Regions from separate parts of the Shewanella pealeana ATCC 700345 genome, predicted to be linked through region 2. Evidence: riboswitches for the same ligand, from Rfam matches in the RefSeq annotation. Region 2 holds a riboswitch; each other region holds the start of a gene.
What was found. A riboswitch is a leader RNA that binds a small molecule or an ion and turns the genes downstream of it on or off. The one in region 2 is predicted to bind lysine.
Positions count from the first base shown of each region.

Region 1: another riboswitch for lysine. It lies ahead of lysC (lysine-sensitive aspartokinase 3); the one in region 2 lies ahead of SPEA_RS17210 (Na+/H+ antiporter NhaC family protein).
Region 3: another riboswitch for lysine. It lies ahead of SPEA_RS15075 (Na+/H+ antiporter NhaC family protein); the one in region 2 lies ahead of SPEA_RS17210 (Na+/H+ antiporter NhaC family protein).

Region 1 covers NC_009901.1:908,949-915,630, reverse strand. Annotated here, with positions in the region: gene SPEA_RS03885 (succinylglutamate desuccinylase/aspartoacylase family protein) at 224-1,330, opposite strand; gene lysC (lysine-sensitive aspartokinase 3) at 1,366-2,736, opposite strand; lysine riboswitch at 2,882-3,064, opposite strand; gene SPEA_RS03875 (DUF3293 domain-containing protein) at 3,526-3,882, opposite strand; gene arcA (two-component system response regulator ArcA) at 4,444-5,160, shown strand; gene SPEA_RS03865 (S9 family peptidase) at 5,593-6,682, opposite strand, start outside.
Region 2 covers NC_009901.1:3,994,096-4,000,777, forward strand. Annotated here, with positions in the region: gene SPEA_RS17190 (ankyrin repeat domain-containing protein) at 1-427, opposite strand, end outside; gene SPEA_RS17195 (ribosome recycling factor family protein) at 642-1,043, opposite strand; one part of gene SPEA_RS22845 (IS3-like element ISSpe1 family transposase) at 1,170-2,047, opposite strand; one part of gene SPEA_RS22845 (IS3-like element ISSpe1 family transposase) at 2,047-2,404, opposite strand; gene SPEA_RS17210 (Na+/H+ antiporter NhaC family protein) at 2,518-4,101, opposite strand; lysine riboswitch at 4,184-4,357, opposite strand; gene SPEA_RS17215 (hypothetical protein) at 4,814-5,002, shown strand; gene cspE (transcription antiterminator/RNA stability regulator CspE) at 5,521-5,730, shown strand; gene SPEA_RS17225 (hypothetical protein) at 6,100-6,309, shown strand.
Region 3 covers NC_009901.1:3,481,128-3,487,809, reverse strand. Annotated here, with positions in the region: gene SPEA_RS15090 (H-NS histone family protein) at 1-269, opposite strand, end outside; gene SPEA_RS15085 (electron transfer flavoprotein subunit beta/FixA family protein) at 616-1,365, shown strand; gene SPEA_RS15080 (electron transfer flavoprotein subunit alpha/FixB family protein) at 1,365-2,288, shown strand; lysine riboswitch at 2,484-2,705, shown strand; gene SPEA_RS15075 (Na+/H+ antiporter NhaC family protein) at 2,784-4,364, shown strand; gene SPEA_RS15070 (M3 family metallopeptidase) at 4,612-6,682, opposite strand, start outside.

The DNA of each region.
Region 1 (6,682 bases), 2.1 Mb from region 2:
TTTGCTACACGGAGGACTCGAAGAAAACAACAAACTTAGAGTGGATTTTCTTCGTGCTCTCCGTGTCCTTCGTGGTGCATTCTTATCTTTCGAAGTCACCGAATTGTCTCTGAGTGACTTCCTTAATTGAACGGCATTAGTAACATAAGTTAGCTTTTACAACGCTACAAACTTTGGCCTGACAAACTTTAGCCAGACAAACTTTGGCCTGCCCTACTCGCAGCTATAGCTCAAATAGATTGGTCATCACCTTATAAAGCTCGGTCCCCTGATACACAGATGCAGAGGCAAAGTGCAGAATCGGCACGCAGTCTTGCTCAAGACTCAAGCCTGTTAGCTCGTTATCTGTGCCATACAAATCTAGCCTTAAGATGTTAGCAAGTACCATTCCCGCTTTGAGCGGCTCGCCGAGTTCAGCCTTATATTCGACAAGCCCTGCTGTTGGCGCGTGAAACTTCTTATAATCTTTCAAGTAACAGCCATACCTAGCCATCTCGGCAGGTTCAAGCTTGTCACTCACCACCCCACGATGACTCAGATAAGCCAAGATCCCCTTCGCATCCTCGAGCGCATCCTCCATATCGATACGCTCCTGGCTAGCTAGCTCCAAGGTAAATGCCGATACAGGTACCTTGAAATCGCGCCCCTGAGATTGCACATATTCCGCCAGCTGCCACCAAGGACAAAATGCCGCTTCATCCATGGCGCCGCCAAAATCATTGGGGATCACCAGACTAAAGGGAATAGAGAACAAAGATGCCGAGGCCACATCGTATTCAGGGCAATACATATGCTTGCATGATTTAGGGCCAGTATGCAGATCGATAACGATATCGGCCTCATGAGCCAGTCTCTGCAGCGTTACCGCGAGGCGTTTACCTGTGGTCACCCCCCACTCATTGTTTAAGTGAGTCTGACATGACTCAATCAACAATAAACGGTATGCCTTGATCAGCGCCTTATCTTCTAGATGACCATGCTCTTGATACCAACTGGCGACATCGAGTTTATGATCCAGATATTCCCGATTCCAGTTAACCCCAGTGATAGGGTCGAAACGACCTAGGGTAAACTCACCACTTTTTTGATTGATCCCTAAAGGATTAGCCAAGGGCAGTAAAGTTACCTCGCCCCTGACATCCAGCTTTTCCAGTTGCTTCATTAACTGAAAAATTACCGCGTTACCTTGCACCTCGGCGCCATGAACATTGGCTTGGATAAATACGCTCGGCGCATCGAGGTCTTGGGCTGGGATCCGGTAAACAGGAACGCTCAGCTCCTGCCCAGTCGCCAACTCTCCCACTCTTAGGCTAGATTGGGTAAATTTCATAAAAGGCTCTACTTCCTGTTCGCGTCGACTGTTAACTAGGCTTCAAACAAGTTTTCATGCAAAGCGCCAATAACATTAGCAGCCTCAGCTTCATCCACCAAGATACACAGATTATGTGGGCTCGCCCCTTGGCAGATCATACGAACATTGTAAGTCTCTAATACTTCAAATACGCGGCGACATACCCCTGCTGTTGAAGCGATATTGTTGCCAATAACGGCAACCAGAGCTAAGCCCTCTTCGACTCTAACGCGGCAATGTTGCGATAACTCTTGCAGCAACGCCTCACTCAATAAACCTTGACCGCTCGAGTCCGAGCCTGTTTTATCGAGTGTCAGTGCTACGTTCACCTCAGATGTGGTGATCAAGTCGACACTGATCTTATGCTTTGCCAGTGTCGCAAACGTCTCGGCAAGGAAACCTTGAGCATGTAGCATCTGTAGGCTATGGAGATTTAGCAAGGTTTGGTCTCGGCGCACCGCTACGGCGCGATACACAGGCTCACTTTTAACCTGATGACGGATCCAAGTGCCACCTTGCTCCGGTGCCCAACTAGAGCCAACGAAGACCTGAATCTTCTGTCTCACTGCCGGTAAAATGGTTGCAGGGTGAAGCACCTTAGCACCAAACGTTGCCATCTCAGCCGCTTCGTTAAAGCTAATCTCAGGGATTGGGCGAGCATTAGGGGCCAGACGAGGGTCGGTAGTATAGATCCCCGCAACATCGGTCCAGATCTCTACCGCATCGGCTTGCAGCGCCTCGGCTAACAACGCGGCAGAGTAATCACTACCACCACGGCCTAGGGTTGTGGTGTTGCCTTCGCTATCGGCGCCCACAAACCCTTGAGTGACGATAACTTGATCGCATAATAAAGGCTCTAGATGCTGCTTAGCCAACTCGGCGATCATTTCGATTTGCGGCTCGGCGCGTCCATGATGACTGTCGGTTCTCAGCACTTGGCGCACATCGAAAGCCGATGCACTAGCGCCTTTCTCCCGCAGTACCGCGGCAAAAAATACTGAAGAGCACATCTCACCTTGAGATAAGAGTTCATCCATCACCGCCTTGCTACGAGTCAGCTTTAAGCGCTCACTTAGGGTCGAGATATGGCTGAGAATGTGATCAATTCTTGCCGCCACATCGCTCGGGTTCCCCAGCTTATCGAGGATTTGATATTGAATCGAAGCGATCTTCTTGATCAAGGCTTTAGATTCTTCAACACTGGTTTCGGCTTGGGTCAAGGCGACTAGCTGATTAGTCACCCCGCTCGATGCACTCACCACCACGACTCGAGTTTGTGGATTAGCAATAATGATATCGGCGCAGCGCTGCATTGCGTCATAGTCGGCAACAGAGGTACCACCAAACTTGGCAACATTTAAGCTAACAACAGATTCTAAAGACATAACGCTGCCTCCACGCATAATAGGCACGGCAGGCATTGACGAGAATGGGTATTTTGAAAAACTAACATGAATAAGCTCCGAACTAACTTCGTTCGAAGAGCCTGGTGCTATGATATGTCCCCCATAGAGTGGGGAAACAGCGATCGTCACCAGAAGCTCTCCACCATAATAAACATAGGTGACAATCGACAGGATTCAGCCTGTACAACCAACATTCAAGCCCGTCCAAATGGCTTTAAATATCTCGGCGTTAATCTCCCTCATAAGTCATCAAAGGGTTTTGGTCCCCTCAAACTTACTACCTAGTTAACGCTCCTCTTCTGCACTTATCTTGTATAGCTGTAACGTCCTATCGAACTAGCGAAGAAAGTCTGCTTTGTATACAAAATAACAGATTAAAAAATATCAAAAAATAACCAATTAAGTCAACGGAAATCTAAGATGATTTAATTTTACTCAATATCAGGCAAGTCTACTACTCTGCGCACTCGTGGCGAGAATGCGCCTAGAAAGGCTTCTTGCTTAGGCATTAAGCAGGGAACTAACTGTAAACGGTCAGCTTCGACATAATATACCCAAGCTACCTCAAGATGCTCGTTTCAGAGCTCCCGTAGGATAGCTGAATAAGGCAGTGATTGAGGATAATGGTTATTCCCTTACCGATATCACTAACGCAGTGCAGGTATTCTACGGGAACTCCCGTAGGGCACGGAGAGAAGCAACATTTTTCTGCGTTATGAAATATTGAATTAGAATAACTAGTCCTACAATTTCATGCCTTGAACTCTGTCACTTCTCGACATGCTGAATCCTGCATATTGAAGTTGTTTGGGTATAGATAGCATTTTGATTGAACAGACGGCCAAGCTGTATCGCCGAGTGCTTATCGGTAGAAACTGCCCAGCTTTTCTCCATATGTCTTCCATCTTGGGAAGCACCGACCATAGAGCGATAAGGTAGGCCTAGTTGATGTATTTCATGCTGCAGTTTTCGGTCTAGAAGGCCATTTTGACAAGGAGAGAGAACCTCTCCTTTAGGGTTGTATGCGGTGATAATTGCGAAGGATAATTGAGCGGATAATGTCTGAGAAAACAAGAATTCGGTTTGTTTATAATAGTGCCAAAGGCTATCTACTGAGTTGCTCATTGCTAACAATTTCTCCGATTTAGGTGTAATTATTATAGCAAACTCGTAAGCGCTTCCTAACCTTGTGATGTATATCACTATTAGCGAATTTATCAAACACAATAAAATCAATGATATAGTTTTCAAAAAGTGATCCAAATCATATCGTTGAGCAATTTTGTTAACATTTCATTTGTTAACAAATGCCTAAAACGAGTACAATAGGGTTTGTTGATTAACTCATACTGATACATGTAACGAACACATTTTGTTACACATATCTGAAACAGATAGAAGAGTAATCCACACAGCAGTATCAAATGTGATCTATGTTTGATTTAACATTTAAACTTCATACAAAACGGTAAGTAAGGAACTTTTTTCTACTATCGTTAATCAAAGTTTATACAGTTCACGTTTTTCCATATGTGAGATACCCATACTTTGCTTATCATGCAGTGTGTTGCTGTTTCGAACCAAATTTGAAAGCACCTACGTGTATCAGTGAATTATCAGCATAACTAGATGGAGTATAAACTTTTTATACTCATGGTTAGAATTGACAGAAATTAGGTAATTAATATGCAAAACCCGCACATTCTGATTGTTGAAGATGAAGCAGTAACAAGAAACACACTTAGAAGTATTTTTGAAGCAGAAGGATATGTGGTAACTGAAGCCAATGACGGCGCTGAAATGCATAAGGCTATGCAAGACAACAAAGTTAACTTGGTGGTTATGGATATTAACTTACCAGGTAAGAACGGTCTTTTACTAGCTCGTGAGCTTCGTGAAATTAATAATATCGGTCTAATCTTCCTAACGGGCCGTGATAACGAAGTTGATAAGATCTTGGGTCTTGAAATTGGTGCTGATGATTATATCACTAAGCCATTCAACCCACGTGAATTGACAATCCGTGCTCGTAACCTATTAACTCGCGTTAATAGCACAGGTACAGATTCAGAAGAGAAAAGTGCAGTTGAGTTCTACCGTTTCAACGGTTGGAGCCTTGAAATCAACAGCCGCTCTCTAGTTAGCCCACAAGGTGAGTCATACAAGCTACCACGCAGCGAATTCCGCGCTATGCTTCACTTTGTTGAAAACCCAGGTAAGATCCTAAGCCGCGCAGACCTTCTAATGAAGATGACTGGCCGTGAGCTTAAGCCACACGACCGTACTGTTGACGTGACTATCCGTCGTATCCGTAAGCACTTCGAGAGCTTGCCTGATACGCCAGAAATCATCGCAACAATCCACGGTGAAGGTTACCGTTTCTGCGGTAGCTTAGAAGATTAATTCTAAGCTCCGTTATATGTACTGTAAGCAGTACATATAAATAAAAAGCCAGTCGATTGACTGGCTTTTTTTATGCCCAGATTTAGATACCTTTGTGCCAACATGCATATTTATTAGCGGTTAGATTAGAGTATAGACTTAAATAAAACTGAACTTTACTCGGCAAGAAACTTAATAGTCAGCCATTAAAAATGATATTTAGCTCAATCAGATACCTACAAAGTAATAGTATTTCATATTAATTCTGCGCTACGCCTTTTCACTGGCAAGCAAAATAAATACAGTTCTCGATTCGAGCCAAGCTTTGTTCTTATTAATGATATTTAATTTCAAATTAACCTTAATAAAAAAGGCGTGGTCTACTAATTGCATTCTATTAATCGCAATTAACAGTAGCAACGCCCGATTTATATCACACTAGCCATTGTGTTATTACTGCTTAAGCTCTCGATTTAAAAAATCGGCTAGTGAGTGATATAAATGTACTCTCACCTTCTCACCACGCATCGAGTGCTTCGATCCCGGGTAATCGATCATCTGAAATAACTTACCCTCATCCTGCAACGCCTTATAAACTCTGGTACTGTTCTCAAACAATACATTGTCATCGGCCATGCCATGATACATCAATAGGCCTGACTGATAGCCGCCAACATAAGGCAGCACGCTACTGGCCTTATATCCCTTAGCATTGGTTTCAGGATGCCCCATATAACGCTCTGTATAGTGAGTATCATACAAAGACCAGTCAGATACTGGCGCGCCTGAAATCGCCGCTTTGAAGTAATCTGGCGCCTTAAAAATACTCATCAGCGCCATATAGCCGCCATAACTGTGGCCATAAATAGCAATGTTATCGCTATCGACGAAAGGTAATGTGCGCAGGTAATCCACACCGGCCTTTTGGTCGTTCACTTCAACCTCGCCGAGCTGCTTATAGATCACATACTCAAACTGGGTACCACGGTGTGCCGAGCCGCGATTATCTAGCTGATAAACAATGTAGCCTTGCTGCAAAAGATGCTGAGTAAAGTAGTCTTGATGACTCCAGCTATTGACCACCAGCTGCGCATGCGGCCCACCATAAACCCGAACGACCACGGGATACTGTTTGTTAGCATCAAAGTTAGTTGGCTTGAACATGCGATATTGCAACATTTGACCGTCTTCAGCCTTTAGCTCACCAAATTCCGGCAACTGCCACAAACCAAAGTAGTCATAGAGTGGATGACCCTTTTTCACTTCGTTTTGCTCAACCCAAGCCAGGCGTTCACCACTTTGATCATGCAGACTCACCTGCGGTGGTTGTGACAAGCTGCTGAAGTAATCTAGGTACACGGGGTTATTGTCGGCAAATACCGTGGAATGCATGCCACTGCGCTGACTGATGGACTCAACTTTGCCCCCCGCTAATGCCACCCGATAAAGCTGCTTTTCAGTCACCTTAGTCTTGCGGCCAGTAAAGTAAACGTCACCGGCTTTTTCATCGACATATTCAACCGCATCGACCGCCCAATCACCC
Region 2 (6,682 bases):
CACGATCACAAAAGTCGTTAAACTCAACGATAGGCTCATTAGGCGACTTCTCAATTAAAGTTTCTAACAGTTGTGTAGACCACTTCAAGGTCTCAATCGGCGTGCCTAGGCAGTTATGATGAAAAATAGCGATTTGCGCAGTGACGTTATTAGTAGCAAAAGCTTTCAGCAACATCTGTGATAACGACTTAACCTCATCAACTTCGCACTCAAGGCTGAGTAACAGCAACTGCTTTTCTAGTCTAAAAGCAAAGATATCGTCATCAAGATGATCAAGCTCAGGGATCAGCAGCTTTATCGCTGCATCAGCAGTCGTACTCAGTTGCATACAGATAAAGTAAGGCTCATCATAACTATCTAATCCATCAAGATGCCCGCGGAGCACATCGTCTAGCTCTAATCTGTCGAAAATATTACTGCTGAGCATGTAAACCTCATTTAAATTCATTTCTGGAGCGGGAATACGAAAATAGCAAAGTAAAACAGATACAAGCTTCCCCGTGATGCGCAGTAGACTATGCCTTAGCCCATACAAGTACAAGCCGTTACTTTTAAAAGGGATAATTGATTTTTAAAATTGCTCTGATGATCAATATTTAGAATAAAATTGAGGCCAAGTTTATCGGGATAGAGAAGAGAGACTACCAAGTATCTGCATCGAAGCGAGCGGCTCTAGCCTCAGCCTGAGTACACTCTGTCATGTGCATCAGTTCGGCTAAGGTAATATTTGGGTCTTCACGGATCAAGCGGACCAGCTTTGCTTCTAACGGCTCAAGCTTGTCCGCATGGCTAAGCAATGCTGCGTCGATTTTTCGAATAAGGTAAGTAAACTCACTCCCCCCAGAGCCTATTTGCACTATTTTTAGCTGCTGGCAAAAAGATTGAATACTGATAGCCTCACCTGTTACCCCCCAGTTTCTTGAGCGGCGCACACGCTTAAGCTCACAATTGAATTGCTGAGCAAGGGTTTGTGCTTGCTTTACCGCTTCACGGCCAATTCGATGAATGAGTGAGGGAAGCGAGATGGTGATATCTTGTTTCATAGTGGTGTAGTAAGGGGTCTTAGGCGATATCCAATCACGCTATTTTTTCAGTCTAAACGGAAAAACTCAAGTCATGCTTGTGGGGACATAGCTGTGTCCCGTCCTGAAATAGGTTGACGGTTTTTACTAGACCAGTAGCTTCTGCTGCTGGTCTTTTTTATGCACTTGATTAGGTGTTTTCATACCCAAGCTTAAGTGCGGTCTCAGCTCATTGTATATAAAAATTGACTCCTCAACGAGTTGCTTTAACTCATTAAGGTTGCAGCAAGGAGATAATAGAAACTCTTGCTTTAATATCCCATTTATACGTTCTGCTAGTGCGTTTTGGTAGCAGTCATATCCATCGGTCATTGATGCGCGGATGTCACTTCTTTGCAACGCTAACTGATAAACGGCAGAGCAATACTGTAACCCTCTGTCTGAGTGATGCACTGCTCGATGTTGATACTGCCGATTACTTATCGTCATTTCTAACGCTTTGACTACGTCTGTAGCTTTCATTTCATTACTTAATTCATATCCCATTATTTTACGACTGAACGCGTCAGTTACCAATGATAGATAATGTATGCCTTGCTCTGATTGCACATATGTTATATCACTAACAAACACCTCTTCAGGTGCTGTTGGCACTAACTCTTTCAGTAAATTTGGATGTTTCTTCATCCAATGTTTACTGTTAGTCGTCTTGGTATAATTACGCTTAGGTTTGACTAACAAGCCTTCACTTTTCAAGTAACTAAAGAAGTTATCGCGCCCAAGTTTAATCCCTTTCTCGATGAACTTAGGTTTAAGTAAAAAGTAGAGTTTCTTGCCACCAATCCGAGGCATAAACCGACGGATATCTAGTATCATCGCTCTTACAGGGGCTAACTCCATTGCTCTACAATTCGCTCTTCGTTCTCTTTGATAGATAGCTTGTCTTGTTATACCCAGAAGCTTACAAGCGCGATTTAAGCTCGTTACTTTCTGTTTTTGAAGACTTCTCGCTCCCTGGCTAAGTACTTTTTTCTAAGGCCAGCTCCATATTCTGCATCAATAATATCAACGGCTTCATTGAGTAATAGATTACGTAAGTGCTCATCTTCCAGCTCTTTTTCAAGGCGCTTAATCTTTTGAGCTGGGGTTTCTTTAGCTTTAGTTGTTTTTGGCATAGTCATTCTCACTGGTTGAGTCCAGTCCATCTTACCGTGCTTTCTAAGCCAAGTAAGTACCGTGGAGCGACCTTGGATGCCATAGGTTGTTTGAGCTTGTTTATAAGTCATATCGCCTTTTTCTACGGCAGCTACAACTTGTAATTTAAAGCCTAACGAATAATCTCGCTGTGTTCGCTTAACGCGGGCTGGTATTGGTGTAGTCATTATAAAGTCCTAAATGTGTAAACACATTTCAGGACAAGACACTGAAAATAAAAAAGGCCCGTAAAGGGCCTTTTCTTTGGGTTAACTTTTCGCGTTAAACCCTCGGTAACTGGCTATGCATTAGCTGGTAGCATTTGCTGTCTTTTATGACGACGAAGATGGAATACACAGTTCGCGATAAACCATAGGCTACTCACCGCAATACCGGCAAGGGTTGAGCCAGTGATGCCCATCGCCAGATAACCGAGGAAGGCACCAAAGGCAACCGTAACGGCATAGGGCAGCTGGGTCATAACATGGTCCATATGATGACAGCTCGCGCCTGTCGCCGATAAGATACTGGTACTCGATATAGGTGAGCTATGGTCACCAAATACAGAGCCAGCCAATACCGCCGCAAGCATAGGCATTAATAGACTTGCGTCACTGGCAATAGCGATATCACCAGCCAGTGGCAACATGATGCCAAACGTGCCCCAGCTAGTACCGGTGGCAAATGACATCCCGCATGCTAAAACAAACACTAAGGCTGGTAGAAGCTGAACCGGAATGCTGCTCTTAGTCAACGCTGCTAAGTATTGGCCAGTTTGCATATCGCTCACCACAGTACCAATTGTCCAAGCAAACAGCAGGATAATAATCGCAGGCATCATAGCCTGAACACCTTGTGGCGCTGCAGATAACCATGTTTTTGCTGGCAACTTTAATCGCAGGGCGAGCACGATAGAGACGGCAAGACTACACAGCGCCGCATATACCAAGGACGAGCCCACATCGGTATGCTCAAGAGAGCCTATCAAGCTAAACGCTTGGCCCTTAGCCGACAGGGCATCGGCGCCACTCATCACCATGAAGAAGATGCTCGACAGGGTTAAGGTCGCAATAGGTAAGACCATATCAATCATGCCACCACGGCCTTGCCCCTCGGTGGTGATTTCAAGCCCTTTAGGGCGTCCTTTAGACTCATCCCACAGCTTGCCCTCTTGCGCCCAACGTTCATGTTGACGCATAGGGCCAATGTCGAGCTGAAAAGCAATGACGACAAGTACCATTAACAGAGTAAACACCGCATATAGGTTCATTGGGATCATCTGTACAAACATGGCAATAGGGCTGATATCGGTAATACCATTTGTCACCAAAATACCGCCTAAGATCGCAATGATAAATGCGCCCCAAGAGGAGATCGGCATGATGACGCACACAGGCGCGGCAGTTGAATCCAGCAGATAAGCCAGCTTTGCCCGCGAGATCTGGAATCTATCCGTTACCGGGCGGCAGATAGGGCCAACTGACAAACTGTGAAAAAAGTCATCGATAAAGAAGGCAAAGACCATTAAGCCGGTAAGCATATTGGCACTGCGGCGGTCTTTACAACGACGCACTCCCCACTCAGCAAAGGCTCTGGTCGCCCCCGTAGCCGTCATCAGGCTGATCAAACCACCGAGCAGCAACATAAACAGTAACATATTGACGTTGCCGCTATTGATAGCGCCATCGGCCCAAAAGATCCCGGAGACAATATTAAACAGATAGTGAAGTGCATTCAGCGGATTATAGCTGTTTAACAGTATGGCACCGGCAAGAATACCAACCCCTAAGGATAGCAGTACACGGCGGGTCGTAATGGCGAGGATAACGGCTAACAGTGGTGGCACCACCGACAGCAGGGAATCGGAATATTGAACTAAACTCATGATCTCGTAACACCTATTATTTAGGTGGAGATCTACCAAAAGGATAGAGAAACAGATTTCAGTCGAAATAATACTTCTTACCCCTTTAGGTAGCGCTCCATAGACAACATAACTATGGCAGTCCTGCATCTGTTAAATGCAGACCCAGCGATTGTTGATGACGCAACAATAACTTCGGCGCTGACTCCTTTCCCCAGATGTCTTAGGTGTCACCCTCTATCTGGATACTTTTAGGCAGCGCGCCTCTACTCAAAGGATTAAGCCTAGATAATACTCATAGATTTGTGAGTTGCAAGAATATTTATTCAATCATCCTCTAAGGTATGCCCCTCCCCACTTAGTGGTTGATTTTCACACTACAAAATAGCGTTAACTAGCACAAACTCACTCATACGTCGTGCAACGACGTGCGGAGGGGACCATCTTAGCCATAAAGAGGTATAACATTCAATCTGACGGAATATTGCTCTACCTAAGCACCCTCTAGCCATCAAATTCAGTGATTTATATCGCCACTATAAAAAGGAAAAACGGCTAACTCTCTCAGGATTGATTTAGATCAATGAGCACCTACGCCTTTTCGGGTCATATAAAGGTGAGCTCGATCACAAACAGCATTTACAACTACACCGACCGGCTCACGCAAGCACAGCTTTTACTGCTGTGAATAGCAATAATTCTAATAATGAAACCAAAAATATAGAGGTACCCTATGGAATTACTACCAAATTGTTATACCGATCTATGCGTTAATGGGAAATGGTTTCACTATGATCACGGTGCCAACTCAGTATTCATGCTCAATGGTAGTAAGCCACTCACCTTTGAGTTAGATTCGTTACCTAAAACCGAAGATGAACTAGAGATGCATTTAAGCGCAATTTCTTCCGAGCTCATCTAGCGTATCCAAAGCAAGCGAACTGATTTGGGTGATCATCTAAAATAGGCCGAATTAGGCCTATTCTGCTTATTTTTGGTGGTGCAAGCCGCTATCATTTTTAGTGCCCTCTATTGCCAAGCACTTGTAACGCGCTCCGGGTTTTCATCACCACAACCACCATGAGCTAAACACTACAAAACTAATAACATCTAAAAAATATAGGTACTTAAATACAAAAAACCTCAAATTGTGCAGTCCAAAAGCTGGAAGCCACAGGTCGTTTTTCAGGCTGAACCTACAGGCTATTGTAAAAAACTTAAAAATAAATATGGACAACGTTAAATTATCGGGTACTATTTATCTCGCTCTGCTATTGAGAGTGATTAATGAAACATAAAAGTAAAACATCAGAATTCCTTCGTTATTGTTGTTATCCTCAGTTTTCCCTTATCTTCATCATCACATTAAATAATTCAATTTTTCAGTGCATCGCATAATGCGACAATTTTTTATGAATTTAAATATATAAGGGACACAACATGTCTAATACAACTGGTATCGTAAAATGGTTTAACGAAGAGAAAGGTTTTGGTTTCATTACTCAAGACAACGGCGGCGCTGACGTATTCGTTCACTTCCGTGCAATCACTTCAGACGGCTTCAAGACTTTGGCTGAAGGCCAGAAAGTATCTTTCGAAGTAGAGCAAGGTCAAAAAGGCCTTCAAGCAGCTAACGTAATCGCGCTGTAACTTCGTAAGTTGACGTAAATGGTTTTATAACCATTTACGTCATTTCAAACTAACGCCAAAACACTAACGTTAGTAAATCAACTTCAACAAAAATGCTTTAATCAACATTTATACTGTATCTGCGAAAACATTAACATTTCAATCATCTGCTTGTTGTATATGTCATTACGTTTCTGAATCACTTCGTTATATTCTTATAAATCCAAATTAAACATCAAAAATAAAGACTAATTTTAAGTTTTACTTATTTTTACGTCATCATTTTAAAAAAGGTTAACTATGTCTCGTACATCGGGTCCAAAACGATTTTGGTTTCACCAATCAAAAAAGAAATCAGCACAAACTAAAATAACCAAAAAAAGGGTATAAATGAGAGTAAATTTTAATATTTTTAAAGATAACATTTCTTGGAATGCACTAATCCACCAGTTAAATGGTGATGTACTATTGCGTCATGTTCTAGTGAAAGGCAATGTCGTAGACAGAAATATAGACTTTATCTATTGTGATGAAACCTGCCAAGGTAAAATCATTAATGGTGATAACCAGCTTATCGGTAATTTTTCAACCTCCTACTAGTAAACTCACAGGCACGGGCTCCAAGCACCCAATGTCACTCTTAAGTCTGCCACTTTAAGAGCAGACAGAAGCTAAGAGAATTGACGGAGAATTCGGTCGAACAATCCGTATCTCAGCAATGACTAGCCCTAGATAAAGAGCCTTGCCTACCATAGATAAAACATCATTCGGTCACACAAGACTCAGATTCTCCCCTAGGATTTAAGAGCTGTGCGGTGGGTGCTCACAAACCATAAATAATCTTCAGATAATTAACAGCAAAGTAATCCACCGACCGACGTAGCAGGCTTAAAGTAAAAAGGCCCCGAAGGGCCTTGGCATGTGCGTTAAATTTACGTATCTAGGGCGGCGGTTAAACTCCACTATCTACCTT
Region 3 (6,682 bases), 510 kb from region 2:
CGAGGAGCACGCTTCTTAGGAGCGGCTTTAACGGCAGCGCCACCAATATCGTCAACAGATAAACCGATAGCTTCCATTTGCTTACGGATCTCTTCGATTTTAGCATTACGCTCAGCCATCGCTTCTTGTTCTGCAGCATCTTGAGAAGATTTTTCTTCAATGATTTTTTCTAACTTCACTGATAGTTCTTTTAAATCATTTAGTGACAAGTCTTTCACTGCAGCTTTAAAACGACGACCATGTGTCAATATTTCAAGAAAATCGCTCATAATTATTTAGGTCCAATTAAGAATAAGATAGGTAATAACTCTATTGGCTTAAATAATAGAAACTATTTGGATAAGGATCAAATATTATTTTTGAATTATTTATATCGTTAAATCGTTAATATGAATAACTTAACTATCATTGTGGGTTAATAAATGTTTTAAGAGTGTTTAATTCAATAAAGGCTTATGTTGTGTCAAGCTGGGTGGACAGGTGTTTGAAACTTGGTTGACGTTAACGTTAACAGCACGTAAAGTGGCTTTAATTTCGGTAATAGTCGCAACAGCGTTATACCTGTGGCTCGTTACTTAATTTCGAACATTATAAGAGACGTAAGAAGGAAGCCCTATGAAAGTATTGGTGCCAGTTAAACGTGTCGTCGATGCCAATGTAAAAGTCAGGGTTAATGCTGACAATACTGGTGTTGATACCGCAAACCTAAAAATGGCGATTAACCCTTTTTGTGAAATTGCCGTTGAAGAAGCCGTTCGTTTAAAGGAAGCAGGAAGCGCCTCTGAAATTGTCGTATTAAGCATCGGCCCTAAAGCATCCCAAGAGCAGTTAAGAACAGCGCTTGCGTTGGGAGCAGACCGTGCCATTCATATCGAAACAGAAGAGGACTTAGTGCCGCTGTCGATCGCCAAGCTGATTCATGCTGTGCAACAAAAAGAGCAGGCAGAGTTGGTTATCTTAGGTAAGCAGTCAATTGACGGTGATAACAATCAAACCGGACAGATGCTTGCCGCTATTGCCAAGATGCCACAAGCAACGTTTGCCTCAGAAGTTAAACTCGATGGTGATAAGCTCGTTGTGATCCGTGAAATCGATGGTGGCCTACAAACAATCAGGTTGCCACTGCCAGCGGTTGTGACTGCGGACCTTCGTCTAAATGAGCCACGCTATGCCAAGCTTCCTAATATTATGAAAGCAAAGCGCAAACCTCTTGAAGCTCTGACACCAGCAGATTTTGATGTCACCCTTAAGTCTCACCAGAATATCCTTAAGGTTGCCCCACCAGCTGAGCGTAGCGGTGGTGTGATGGTTGCGTCTGTAGAAGAGTTGGTTGAAAAGTTAAAGAATGAAGCGAAGGTGATCTAATGGCAATTTTAATATTAGCAGAACACGATAACGCCAGTTTAAAGCTAGATACCGCTAAAGTGGTTGCATGCGGTCAAGCCATTGGTGGAGATATAGACGTATTAGTAGTCGGACATAACTGTGATGGCGTGGCAAGCGAAGCGCAACAGTTAACAGGTGTGCGTAATGTACTGCTTGCCGATTCAGCATCGTATGCCAATCATCTCGCTGAAAATATTTCTGAACTAGTGCTTGGCGTCGCGTCTGATTATGAGCATGTGTTAGCGCCAGCCTCAAGTTTTGGTAAAGATGTGCTGCCGCGAGTGGCTGCACTTTTGGATGTGTCTCAACTCTCAGAAGTTGTAGAAGTGGTTAGCAGCGATACATTCGTCCGTCCTATCTACGCCGGTAGCGTGCTTGCAACGGTTCAGAGCCTAGACGATAAGAAAGTGATGACGGTACGTTCGAGTGCGTTTGATGCTGTCGCAACAGATGGCAATGCAGAGCGTGTGCCCCTTGCCCAAGACATGGCGGCACAATCTGAGTTTGTTGAACAGAGCCTAACTGAATCTGAGCGTCCAGAGCTAGGCAGTGCGTCGGTAGTTGTTTCAGGCGGCCGTGCCCTAGGTAACAGCGAAAACTTTGGTATTCTTGAGCAACTAGCAGATAAGCTAGGTGGCGCCGTTGGTGCATCTCGCGCTGCAGTTGACGCAGGCTTTGTACCAAACGACTTACAGGTGGGTCAGACTGGTAAGATAGTTGCGCCTGACTTGTATATTGCCGTCGGTATTTCTGGTGCTATCCAACACTTAGCAGGCATGAAAGACTCTAAGGTGATAGTGGCAATTAACAAAGACCCTGAGGCGCCGATTTTCCAAATTGCGGATTACGGTTTAGAGGCGGATCTGTTTGAAGCGGTACCTGAATTATTAGCCAAGCTTTAATCTAATGATTATATCCTGTGCAACACCTATGCAGCGTGAAGTTGTTTCACACTAGTAGTCAGCTTGTTAGTGGATGTGAGTTAATTTGGTATTGTTCGTGATCTGTGTCACGATAAGCGGCTTTAGGGTAGCATCTCTAAAGCCGCTTATGTTTTTATGTCCGTCACGCTTTTTGAGCTAGCCTTAAATTGCGTCCTGAGAAGTAGAGGTGCATTAAATATCAGTATCGATAAGTAGGGTGATGCCGCTGATCTATCGAGAAAGGATTTGATGCCGAAGTGACATAGCATATCGGGGCTAGTTGCTGGGGCTGTGACCAAATAGGGACAGCACTGCCATAGTATTTCTTATCTGGAAGATAAGAATTTTTATATTAATGACGAACCATTAATATGGCTATGGAGCGCTACTGATAGGGCAGGTGTAAACAGATATCTATGCTATATCCCACCAGTTCAGTCGGCCTCCATTCGTATTTAGCGAAGAAATTAAAAAATGACAATTATAAGCTATGCCGATTCGGCTCTGTCGCTACTGCCTCCGGTAGTGGCAATCGTACTGGCGATGTTAACGCGCCGTGTTTTACTGTCTTTGGGTGTGGGTATCGTATTGGGGGCATTGCTGCTTACCGATTTCTCTGCCATGCAAACAGCGCAGTACCTTGGTGAAAAGGTGTCAGCTCTGGTTTGGGATGATGGCGCCTTGAACAGTTGGAACCTATATATTCTTGGTTTCTTAGTGTTACTTGGAATGATCACCGCGCTAATCACCGTTAGTGGCTCGGCCAGAGCCTTTGCCGATTGGGCTCGTACCCATATCCGCAATAAACGTGATGCTAAACTACTGACTATGTTCTTAGGTTGTGTTGTGTTTATCGATGACTACTTTAACAGCTTAGTTGTGGGTAGCGTCGCCAGACCACTGACCGACCGTTACTACATCTCACGCAGCAAACTCGCTTACCTGCTTGATTCTACAGCAGCGCCGATTTGTGTTATCTCGCCAGTATCGAGCTGGGGGGCTTATATTATCGCCTTGATTGGCGGCATTCTTACGGCTCACGGCTTCACAGATACAGGACACTTAAGTGTGTTCGTACAGATGATCCCAATGAACTTCTACGCCATTTTTGCACTCTTGCTGCTACTTTGTGTTGCCTTGATGGGTCTAGATATTGGTCCAATGCGCCAACATGAATTAAAAGCGCAGAAGGGCGAGCTTTATGACGAATCTAAAGGTCTACCACCAGGAGCCAATTCAGACTTACCAGAAGCGGATACCGGTAAGATCATGGGGCTATTCCTACCTATCACAGTATTAGTGTTTGCCACTTTCTACTTTATGGTTAGCAGCGGCGGCGATGCGCTAGCGGCAAAGGGCCAAGCATTTAGCCTAATTGGTGCATTCGAAAATACCGATGTGGGTTCATCATTGTTCTTCGGTGCTGCAATTGGTCTAGCGGTTACTTTAGCTTTGGTTATCTACCAAGGCGTAGAGAAATTGATGATCGCTAAAGGGCTGTTTGAAGGTGCTAAGTCGATGCTACCTGCGATTTATATTCTACTGTTTGCTTGGACAATCGCCGGTGTGATTGGTCAGCTTGAAACCGGTAAATATATGGCGAGCTTAGCAACAGGCAATATTCCTTTTGCTATGTTACCTGCCGTGCTATTTATTCTTGCAGGCCTAACCGCATTCTCGACCGGTACCAGCTGGGGTACCTTCGGTATCATGTTACCAATCGCTGCCGATATGGCGATGGGTAGTCATACCGGAATGATGCTACCTATGCTTGCGTCAGTACTCGCTGGTGCGGTATTTGGTGACCACTGTTCACCGATTTCTGATACCACGATTTTGTCGTCAACAGGTGCAAACTGTCACCATATTGACCACGTGATGACTCAGTTACCTTATGCCTTAATCGTTGCAGGCATTAGCTTGGTAGGTTACTTAGTACTGGGCTTCACTGAGTCAGTAACAGCTGGCCTAATAGCTTGTAGCGTACTGTTTGTGATTAGCATTATCGTACTGCGCATCAAGGCATGTTCGCCAGATGCAGCGTGTAAACAGTAAGGGTTTATAATCTAAATTGCATGAGAAGGTGATTCTATACTGCTAGCGCTATACTGCTAGCGCTATACTGCTAGCGCTATACTGCTTGTATTAGTCGCTGCTTATAAAATCTAATCGACTCTCCTAAAGCCGCTCCTTATCGAGCGGTTTTTTTGTGGGCTGAATTTATCTAGCTCAGCCATAAAAAAAGCTCCCTTTAAAGGGAGCCATTTATCATGACATCGGCAAGCAATAAACTGACTTAGCCTTAGTTTAAGCCACGACGCTCTAACAAGGCATCGGTTGTTGGCTCTTGGCCTCTGAAAGCCTTATAGGCATCCATAGGCGCAACGGTGTTGCCCACTTCACGAATGGTCTTTCTAAACTTCATACCTATTTCGCGATTTAAGCCGCCCTGTGTTTGTACGTAGGCGAAGGCATCTGCCGCTAAGATTTCACTCCACATATAAGCGTAGTAGCTTGCAGAGTAACCACCTGGGAAAGCGTGGGCAAAGTAGGTCGACTTATAGCGAGGTGGAACCGCAGCAAGATCGACGCCGTGCTTCTTAAGCGCTGCCGCCTCAAAGCTGGCAACATCTTGCAGTGGGCTACCGGCCTTGAGTGTATGCCATTCAAGATCTAAAAGAGCGGCAGACATATACTCTAAGGTGTCGAAACCTTGGTTAAAGCTGCGCGATTTTAATAGCTTGCTGAGTAGCTCCTGCGGGATAGGCTCACCCGTTTCATAGTGCTTAGCATAGTTGGCTAATACTTTTGGATGTGCAGCCCAATCTTCCTCGAAGGTTGATGGAAACTCAACAAAGTCACGTGAAACCGCGGTACCTGAAAGAGTTGGATAAACGACTTTCGAGAACATGCCGTGGGTGCCGTGGCCCATCTCATGGAACATGGTAGTCACTTCATCGTAGCTGACAAAAGTTGGCTCGCCTGCTGGCGCCTTCTTAATGTTCATCACGTTAACGACAACGGGCTTGCTATTAAGTAACTCCGACTGCGTCACGAACGAGCTCATCCATGCACCACCTCGCTTGCCTTCACGAGAGAAGTAATCGGCATAGAAGATCGCCATGCTGCTACCATCTTCATCAAACATCTCGTAGGCTTTCACATCTTCATGGTAAACAGGCAGATCAGGGCGTGGCTTTAGCGTTACGCCGTAGAGCTCTTTGAGGGTAAAGAACACGCCGTCTTCAAGTACACGGTCAAATTCAAAATAGGGGCGGATGGCGTTCTCATCTAGGTCGAACTTCTCTTTACGTACTAATTCGGCGTAATAAGCCCAGTCCCAAGGTGCTAGCTCAAAATCGCCGCCAGTTTTGTCGATCATGGCTTGAATATCGCTGGCTTCTTTTTGCGTGTTCTTAACAACAGCTGGCACCATAGAGCCAAACATCTTATAAACCGCTTCTGGGGTCTTAGCCATCTGTGGCTCTAGGCGATACTCGGCCCAGTTTTCATAGCCAAGCAGCTCTGCTCGCTCGGCGCGCAGTTGGGCTAGACGAGCAACTAAAGAGGCTGTTTCATTATCACCCTCAAGACCACGATTAGCAGAGGCTTGCCAGATCTGTTGACGCAACTCCCGGTCTTGTAACTGAGTCAAAACGGGTTGGCGAGTGGTATTGGTAATATTAAGTTGATACTTACCTTCATGGCCTGCTGCTTTTGCATCTTGTGCTGCTGCGCGGATAGCGCTGTCAGACAAACCAGTTAGTAGCTCCTTGCTGTCGACGACGACGGCAATCTCTTTTGTCTGGCGCATTAAACGCTGAGCAAACTCATTGGTCAGAGTCGATTGCTCTTCATTGAGCACTCGGATCTGCTGTTTTTGATCTTCTGTGAGCTTGGCACCAGCGCGAACAAAGCGCTTGTAGTAAACCTCGACTAAGCGATTTTCTTCCGCTGATAAGCTCAGATCCGCACGTTGTTTATAGAGGCTCTCAATCCGTTTAAATAGAGCAGGGTTGAGATTGATATTATCTGAGTGGGCGGCCATTTTTGGGGCCATTTCGCCCTGTATTTTGCGCAGTTCTGGATTACTGTTCGATCCAGTTAAGTTGTAGAACACTTTTGAGGTACGGTTGAGTAGTTCGCCGCTTTTCTCCATCGCCACAATGGTGTTTTCAAACGTTGCCGCCTTAGGGTTGTTAGCTATGGTTAAGATCTCTTGATAATGCTCTTTGATCCCAAGCTCTAGTGCAGGCTGAAAATGCTCATCTTTTATCAGAGTGAAGTCTGGCGCCTCATATTGCAACTTGCTTGCTTGAAGGAATGGGTTTTGACTTTGCACCATCTCTACCGACGAACTTTGAGACGGAGCT